One region of the Paenibacillus sp. FSL K6-1566 genome, then DNA from elsewhere that is predicted to be linked to it. Evidence: riboswitches for the same ligand, from Rfam matches in the RefSeq annotation. Region 1 holds a riboswitch; the other holds the start of a gene.
The links. Region 1 has a riboswitch for cobalamin ahead of NST08_RS23340 (ABC transporter substrate-binding protein). Riboswitches for the same ligand answer to the same signal wherever they lie in the genome.
Positions count from the first base shown of each region.

Region 1 (4,212 bases):
CGTAAATGCAAACGATGAGGACGTAGGACTGGATGCGATACAAAGCAATAAGGCAATTGACGCAAACGCCGCATTGGAAGCGATCGATGCGGATCAGGCTAAAGCCTTGAACAAAGCGAACGACGTGAATGAGGCGATAGACGCGATTGATGCAAAGGACGCAAAGGACGCAAAGGACGCAAAGGACGCAAAGGACGTGAAGAATGCACATCCTGCACACTTTGCATACCATGCGGAGGATAAGGGGGATATTCAGCTGCTTGAAAAAGATACGAGTCCGCTGCAGGTTGTCCTGCACCTGGTCCGCCACGGCGTTACGCGGTGGAATCAGGAGCGGCGGTACCTCGGCCATGAGGATCAGGGCGTGATATCCGCGGAGCTGGAACGGCTGGCCCCGCTGGCGCGGCGGCTCCAAGGCCTGCAATGGGCACGCATATACTGCAGCGACCTGCTCAGATGCAGGCAGACCCTTCGCTATTTGCTGACCGGTAACGGGGTTCAAAGTGCCGGTTTAAATGGTAATACGGAAGTTTTGCCAATTCCGGGAGCGGTGTATGACAGCAGGCTGCGCGAGCTTCATTTCGGCGAATGGGAGGGGAAAACCTACGAGGATTTGAAAGGAAATCCTTTATATCGCCGCTGGATTGAGGACCCGGCAGCTGTTACTCCGCCGGGCGGAGAGAGCTGGGAAGCCTTCGCGTCCAGGATTCAGCATTTTTTGGCGGGATTGCATCAAGATATGTGCCGCAGCTTTGAGAGGGACGAGGACGGTGAAGCCAGAGGACGGGATTCCCAAAGAATTCCCGACCTGCTGGTCGTCACGCATGGCGGCGTGATTCGCCAGATTGCGGCGGCTACGGTTCCGGATACCCCTTTTTGGAGCTTGCGCATCCTGCCGGGTGAGGAGCTTAGACTGAAGCTGGCTTGGAACGGACTGGGCTGGCAAGGCGAGATCATGAGCTGACAGCCCTGCCATACCCGTTGGCAAGGACCTTGGGCAATCCACAAGAAAGCATCAACGGATCTCCAGATCAAGATGCAAAATATGCTGGATGCCCTGCACGCCCATGACCCGGTATCCCCTGTCACGAAAGCCGGCTTGAAGATAGACGTGACGGGCATGCTCATTGCGGTCGTTTACCGCCAGGGCAATCTCGTTCACTCCCGGCAGTCGCGAGCGAATAAATTCGGGCAGCAGGCGCATGGCAGCCTGGCCGTAGCCCCGCCCCTGCTCCTTGTGATCAACGGATAGGGCGCGAAGGAGCACCGCGCTTTGGTTCGGCGTATAACGGGCGATACGTTCCCCGCGATCCAGGACGAAGAAGGCGACGGGCTTATCCGCCGCGAGCAGAACGACCGGCAGCTTGTCCTCCGTGGGCGGATAACCGTGCTTCTTCATCGCATCGTCCGGAAGCAAAGTGAATCTTCGCTGGTGCTCCGGGAGGGAGAATTGACTCAGCACGGGAAGATGCTCGGGTTCCAGAACGGTCAGACGAAGTCTCTCTGGCTTTTGGTTTGAAGGAATTTTCATCATGGATTCACTCCCCGTTTTCAAAAAGATGTGATTTCAGGCGAATAATGAACGATAACGAGAACTATCAGTACCATTATACTCGAAGAATGGGATAATCCTTTAGTTGTAAGGGCGGGGGTTATCCCCTATAATCGTGTTCAGAGAAATCCAGCTTGGCTATATAAGCATGATTCATATGATTTGCGAGGGTCCTGGACAGGCAGCCGGGTATTGACGGCCTGCCATTCGGGTTAATAGGGAAGCCGGTGCAAATCCGGCACGGTCCCGCCACTGTGAAGCAGGAGACTCCTCCTTAATGCCACTGGGCGCTGATGCGCTTGGGAAGGCGGAGAAGTCGTTAGGCCTGTAAGTCAGGAGACCTGCCCTCGGCAATGAATGACGGTCCTTCGAGGAGAGGATTACGTTCACTTGGACCCGTTTTGATCGCGGGAGCGGCAGGAGCTGTGGAGGTACAGCTTTCCGGCAATAAGCCGCTTTGTTGATGATCAATCTATATTCGCAGGTGTCCTGAAGCTGAAACGTAATCCCCGATTCCTTATTCGTCAAGGAGTCGGGGATTTTTGCTGGAGAACGAGAAGGCAATGCCGGCCTCCTGATTCCCGCTCCGGGGAAACACCGGTATTCCTCTTCCTAACGGATAGCAGGGGTACCCGGAGGTTTAGGTCCCGGCGGAACCAGCCGGCTCTCCTTATACATGCGAGGACAGTCGTTTTCATACCCGGTAAGGATCGGAATTGAAGTTGTGAAATATGCAGGCTAGGGTTCTCAATGATGACGTAGGGGGAAACAAGAAAATGAAAGCAATGTTGAAATCATGGTCCGTCTTGATCGTGGCGATGCTGATGGCGCTGTCGCTGATCGCCTGCGGAAACGCCGAGGATGCCGCGCCGAATAGTGCGCCTTCGGAAACGCCTGCCCAGCAGGAGAAGCCGGCTGAACAGCCTGCGGAGGAGCAGGGTGCGCTGAAGACGCAGTATCCACTCACCGTTAAGGATGCGACCGGAACGGAGGTCACCTTCGAGAAGGCGCCGACCCGTATCGTATCCCTGGCTCCGTCCGAGACGGAAAAGCTGTTTGCCCTCGGGCTGGACGAGGAAATCGTAGGTGTGTCCGATCTGGATGATTATCCGGAAGCCGCGAAATCCAAGCCGAAAATGGGAGGCTTCCAGGTGAATGAAGAGGCTGTAATCGCAGCCGAGGCCGATGTCGTGTTCAGCGCGTCGATGAATGCGGAAAACGCGGAGAAGCTCCGCGGGATGGGCGTGAAATTGTTCGTTAACGATCCGTCCACGATTGAAGAAGTCATGTCTTCCATTACGCTGGTCGGACAAATTACCGACCGTCAGGAGGAAGCGCAGACTGTGGTCGAGCAGATGCAGCAGGAGCTGGCAAGCGTTACGGAAGCGGTGAAATCCGTGAAGGAAGAGGACAAGAAGAAAGTGTACGTCGAGTTCTCGCCGGGCTGGACCGTCGGCAAAGGCGAGTTCATGGATGAGATGATCACGCTGGCCGGCGGCGTCAACGCAGCCGGGGATACAGAGGGCTGGTTCGAAATTAGCGAGGAGAACATTATTGCGGCGAATCCGGATGTCATTCTGTATTCGAGCAATGTTGTCGACGAAGCCACCAAGAAAACGCTGGACCAGATGATTAAAGAGCGCGACGGTTGGGATCAGATCGAAGCGATCAAGAACGACCGGGTCATTGCGATGGACGATAATCTGCTGAGCCGTCCGGGGCCGCGCGTCACGCAAGGTTTGATTGAAGTGGCCAAAGCCGTTTATCCGGAACTGATGACACCATGAGACAAAAACTGGCGGGTTACGGAACGGCCGGCATTGTCCTGCTGCTGTTGACTTTGATCGTCAGCCTCGGAATCGGCTCGGTCCACCTGCCTGTTAGCGAGATTGGAGCGATGCTGCTGCATCGGCTGCCTTGGCTCGGCGATGCGATCGTCCCGGGCTGGGAGGTATCCTCCGAGCAGATTTTAATGAAGGTGAGGCTCCCGCGCATTCTGCTGGGAATGCTGGTCGGCGCCTCGCTTGCGGTGGCAGGAGCGGCGTTTCAAGGCGTGCTGCGCAATCCGCTGGCTGATCCTTTTACGCTGGGCGTGTCTTCCGGAGCAGCGCTTGGAGCGGCGTCCCTCATTTTTTTCGGATTGGAGTATTCCTTTGCCGGAGGCTACACGCTGCCGCTGGTTGCCTTTCTGACCGGAGCGGGTACGCTGTGGGTCGTTCTGCTGCTGGCACGGGATCAGGGGAAGCTGCCGGTGCACGGACTCATTTTATCCGGGGTCGTAATGCAATCCTTTCTCGGCGCCGTCGTTTCCTTCTTAACGGTGATGTCCAAAGACACGGTGAACCAGATTCTGTTCTGGACGATGGGAAGCTTGAGCATGCGCGGATGGTCCTACGTGGCCATCCTTTTCCCGTATTTTGGGGTAGGGCTTATTTATTTGTGGAGCCGCTCGCGGGCTTTGAATCTGCTGTCGCTCGGCGAAAGGCAGGCTGCCCATATGGGACTGAACGTGGATCGGCTGAAGACCAGCGTTCTGGTCGTAGCTACGCTTCTTGCAGCCGCGGCCGTATCGGTCTCGGGCGTGATCGGATTTGTGGGACTGGTGGTGCCGCATATGATCCGACTCATGACGGGCTCGGATTATCGTGTCATTATTCCGA
Region 1 is NZ_JBBOSR010000001.1:5,258,090-5,262,301, reverse strand. It holds gene NST08_RS23350 (histidine phosphatase family protein) at 1-964, shown strand, start outside; gene NST08_RS23345 (GNAT family N-acetyltransferase) at 1,016-1,534, opposite strand; cobalamin riboswitch at 1,704-1,915, shown strand; gene NST08_RS23340 (ABC transporter substrate-binding protein) at 2,329-3,339, shown strand; gene NST08_RS23335 (FecCD family ABC transporter permease) at 3,336-4,212, shown strand, end outside.

Region 2 (4,212 bases), 4.6 Mb from region 1:
CAGGTGATCAGGTTGACCTACGTTCCAGTTTAGTTTTGCGGTTGGTCCAGCGACCTAAGGGGACGATAGTTCGATAAACAGCGGCGGTCTATGACTTTATTTTTTCATTCTTGGCTACCGCTGTTTAGGTTACTGTGTGTTAGTCTAGAACTTATTTTTCAAAAGGATATTGAATCCCTAATTGATGGCGAAAAACCCACTTCAATTGACTAAAAGGGTAGAAAAATGGTAAAAGATCGGCCAAAAACACGAAAAAGACGCCGTCTCCGAAAACTCGGAAAACCGCGCCGTTATTGACTTTCTAAGGATGCTGGTGAAGGGAATTGAACCCCCGACCTACGCATTACGAGTGCGTTGCTCTACCCCTGAGCTACACCAGCGAATTTGTTGAAGTTATCATTCGTTTTTGGAACAACAAAATATATTATATTCCTTCGGCGGGAAAATGCAAGCCCCTCATTAATGGAAAAAACACCCTATAGGAGGGGTTGCATTACCCGCCTAATTTCTCCTGCACCGATTGGATCTTCTGCTTGCTTGAGGATGCCCGGTCGCGCCGGTCGTCGATTTTGACAGAGGTGGATACCCGCTTGGCACCCGACAAGAACGGCGCCTCGTGCAACGCCTCGATCGCACGCCAAATCATAGGGAGCTCCCCTTCAATAATCGTGCTCATCGAAGTCAATTCGTACGTAATTCCCTCCTGTTGCTTCAATATACGCTGCATTTCCGCCACATATGAGCTTAAGCTGGTCGTTGCCGTTCCGATCGGAATGACCGTTACTTCTGCAATTGCCATCACAATAACCTCCCTCGAAGCATTCCATTCATCCACAACGTGGTTGAATCCGATATAGATATCATATCAATTCCGGGGCGTCTTTTCAAAATTTCGCAAAGTCGTCAACACACAATATCTTGTATGTCCAAGATCAAATTTTTATATGGGTCATACGATCCGTTGTCAAAACGCAACCGATGCGGAATCCGCGCAAAAACCGTCGCATTTGGTCACAATCCATGGAATCTTGAGCAGTTTTGACGGTTGGCCAACTAGCATATTACCTGTCCGTTTGCTATAATTCTCCTTGCGTTTATTTTTAAGAAATCGGTTTACAGATACAAGATATTGGGTTACATTAGATTAACGACAACCAAATATAGTGTATACAGGTGCCGCGCTAGCCTATCAGGCAGCCCGGCTTAATAGGGAAGCATGGTGAAAATCCATCACGGACCCGCCACTGTAAAGGCCTCGGGGCTGTTATGCATATGCATATGCAGCTGCCGGCAGTTTGGCAATACGTCACTGAAGTTCCCCGAAAGCGAACTTTGGGAAGACGCCGAATATGTACGGCCTAAGTCAGGAGACCTGCCTGTATACTTCAGACACCGACCTACGGGGTTATAGGGATGTGTTCGTGAAACTTGCGTCTGTACATAACATCATGCCCGAATATGGGCTTATGTCAGCTTTATTCAAACCATCCACAGCGCACGGACATTTTCAAGCCTGCCCTTAGGTTTTAGAAAATGTTTTTTTCATGTTCTTTTTTCAATTTCCCCCAAAGAAAGCGAGGATTTTTTGTATGCCCCAGCTCGTAGTTAAACCAAACAACCGTCAGCTTGCCTTTGATGAAATTCGCCTCTCCGTCTATGCCGACCGGATCCTGAAGGGATTGGACATGCTAGACAAGGAGCGCCTGCTTCGAGGCGTGAATTCCAAACTCCGCGGTGAGCAAGTTACCGGCGAGGAAATCAGCAATGCCTTTACGATGTCCGCGCTTGAGCTCGTATCCAAGGAAGAGCCTGACTGGAAATTTGCGGCGGCTCGTTCATTCCTGACATCTTTATATAAAAAAGCGGCCCACAACCGCCGCTACAAAGCCTATCCGGAAGAGCCTTACGGCGCTTTCTATCCGCTCATTACGGAGCTCGTCCAGAAGGGCATCTATCGTGAAGACCTTCTGACCTGCTACACGAAGGAGCAAATCGAGGAGCTTGGCGAGTGCATTGATCCAAGCCGCGACCTGCTGTTCGATTACATCGGTCTCTTGACGCTGGCCGAGCGTTACCTTGCAACGGATTTCGACGGGCGCGTGATGGAGCTCCCGCAGGAGCGCTACATGGTCATTGCCATGTTCCTCATGCACCAGGAGCCTGAAGACAAACGCCTCGAGCTTGTTAAGGAAGCGTACTGGGCAATGAGCAATCTGTACATGACGGCCGCAACGCCAACGATGTCCAACGCCGGCAAGAAGGTCGCAGGCCAGCTCTCCAGCTGCTTCATCGACACCGTTGACGATTCCCTGGAAGGCATCTTCGATTCCAACACCGACGTAGCCCGTCTTAGCAAAATGGGCGGCGGCATCGGCGTCTACCTCGGCAAGGTCCGCGCACGCGGCTCCGATATCCGCGGCCACAAGAACACCAGCTCCGGCGTCATCCCTTGGATCCGCCAGCTGAACAACACGGCGGTGAGCGTTGACCAGCTCGGCACACGCAAAGGCGCCATTGCGGTCTATCTGGACGTGTTCCACAAGGACATTTTGTCCTTCCTTGATCTGAAGCTGAACAACGGCGATGAGCGCATGAGAGCCCATGACGTGTTCCACGGCGTATGTCTGCCTGACCTGTTCATGGAGGCTGTTGAAGCCCGTGAAGAATGGAGCCTGTTCTGCCCGCATGAAGTGAAGAAGATCATGGGCTGGAAAGATGAGAACGGCCGCCCGCTCGGTCTTGAGGACTTCTACGATCAAACGCCGGGTCAAGGCGCGTTCCGCGAGAAATATGCGGAGGCCTTGGCGAATCCGAACCTGCCGCGCATTACCGTACAAGCGATCGATATTATGAAGCGGATCATGAAATCCCAGCTGGAGACCGGAACTCCGTACATGTTCTACCGCGATACGGTAAACCGTGCGAACCCGAACTCCGCACACGGCATGATCTACTCTTCGAACCTGTGCACGGAAATCATGCAGAACCAGTCGCCAACCGTGGTTGAGCAAGAAGAGCTCGTCACCAAAGACGGCCAAACCCGGATCGTGATTTCGAAAATCCCTGGCGATTTCGTTGTCTGCAACCTGAACTCCATTCACTTGGCGCGTGCAGTGCCTGCCGGCGTGTTGGAGCGGCTCGTACCGATCCAGGTTCGCATGCTGGACAACGTAATCGACATCAACAATATCGAAGTGCTGCAAGCTCAATATACGAACAGCCAGTACCGCGCTGTCGGACTCGGCACCTTCGGCCTGCATCATCTGCTGGCTCTCGAAGGCATCCGCTGGGAATCCGACGAAGCGGTTGAATACAATGATAATCTGTACGAACACATCAATTACCTGCTCGTGAAGTCCAGCATGGAGCTGGCCAAGGAAAAAGGCCACTATCCGAAATTCAAAGGCTCTGCCTGGGAAAGCGGCGAATACTTTACGTTCCGCGGTTACACCGACGGCGAGCATGAAGGCAAATTCGTAACGACCGAGCAGTGGCGCGAGCTGCAGAAGGAAGTTCAAGAAAATGGCGTCCGCAACGCGTGGATGTTCGCGATCGCACCGAACGGCTCCACGTCGATCATTGCCGGTTCTACGGCAAGCATCGACCCGCTGTATGAGCTGCTGTCTTATGAAGAAAAGACGACATATAAAGTAGCCAACCCGGCTCCGGATCTGTCTGAAAAAACAATCTGGTATTACAAAACAGCCTTCCTGATCGACCAGCATTGGTCCATTAAAATGGCTGCTGCCCGTCAACGTCATGTGGACCAGGCGCAAAGCTTCAACCTGTATGTTCGTCCTGACATCCGGGCATCGGAATTCCTGGACCTGCACCTGCATGCCTGGAAAGCCGGCATCAAGACAACGTACTATGTGCGCAGCCGTGCGCTGACGATTGAAGAATGCGAAAGCTGTGCTAGCTAACGAACCCACCCAAACCCTCCCTTCCAAGGGAGGGCCCCAAGGGCTCTGCCCTCTGGACACCCGCAAGCTTGTGAAATGAGACGGATGCGGCGCTTCTTCCAGGTACTTTGGTGCTAGGAGCGCTTTCTCCCTGCGGGAACGCTGGAATGTTGGTGCAGGGACGAATGATTTCATGCGTGCTTTGATGGTGCGACTTCCTGCAAGGATCGCTCTCCCTTTGGGATTCGCTGCTCATGCGGCGCGAACACAATGAGCGGGCTGCTTGCGTGTTTGGTGCGACTTCCTGCGG
Region 2 is NZ_JBBOSR010000001.1:660,253-664,464, reverse strand. It holds gene NST08_RS02920 (dihydrofolate reductase family protein) at 1-33, shown strand, start outside; tRNA gene NST08_RS02915 (tRNA-Thr) at 309-380, opposite strand; gene NST08_RS02910 (MTH1187 family thiamine-binding protein) at 494-799, opposite strand; cobalamin riboswitch at 1,155-1,394, shown strand; gene NST08_RS02905 (ribonucleoside-diphosphate reductase subunit alpha) at 1,590-3,923, shown strand.
Region 2: linked by a shared signal. The riboswitch ahead of NST08_RS02905 (ribonucleoside-diphosphate reductase subunit alpha) and the one ahead of NST08_RS23340 (ABC transporter substrate-binding protein) in region 1 are both predicted to bind cobalamin.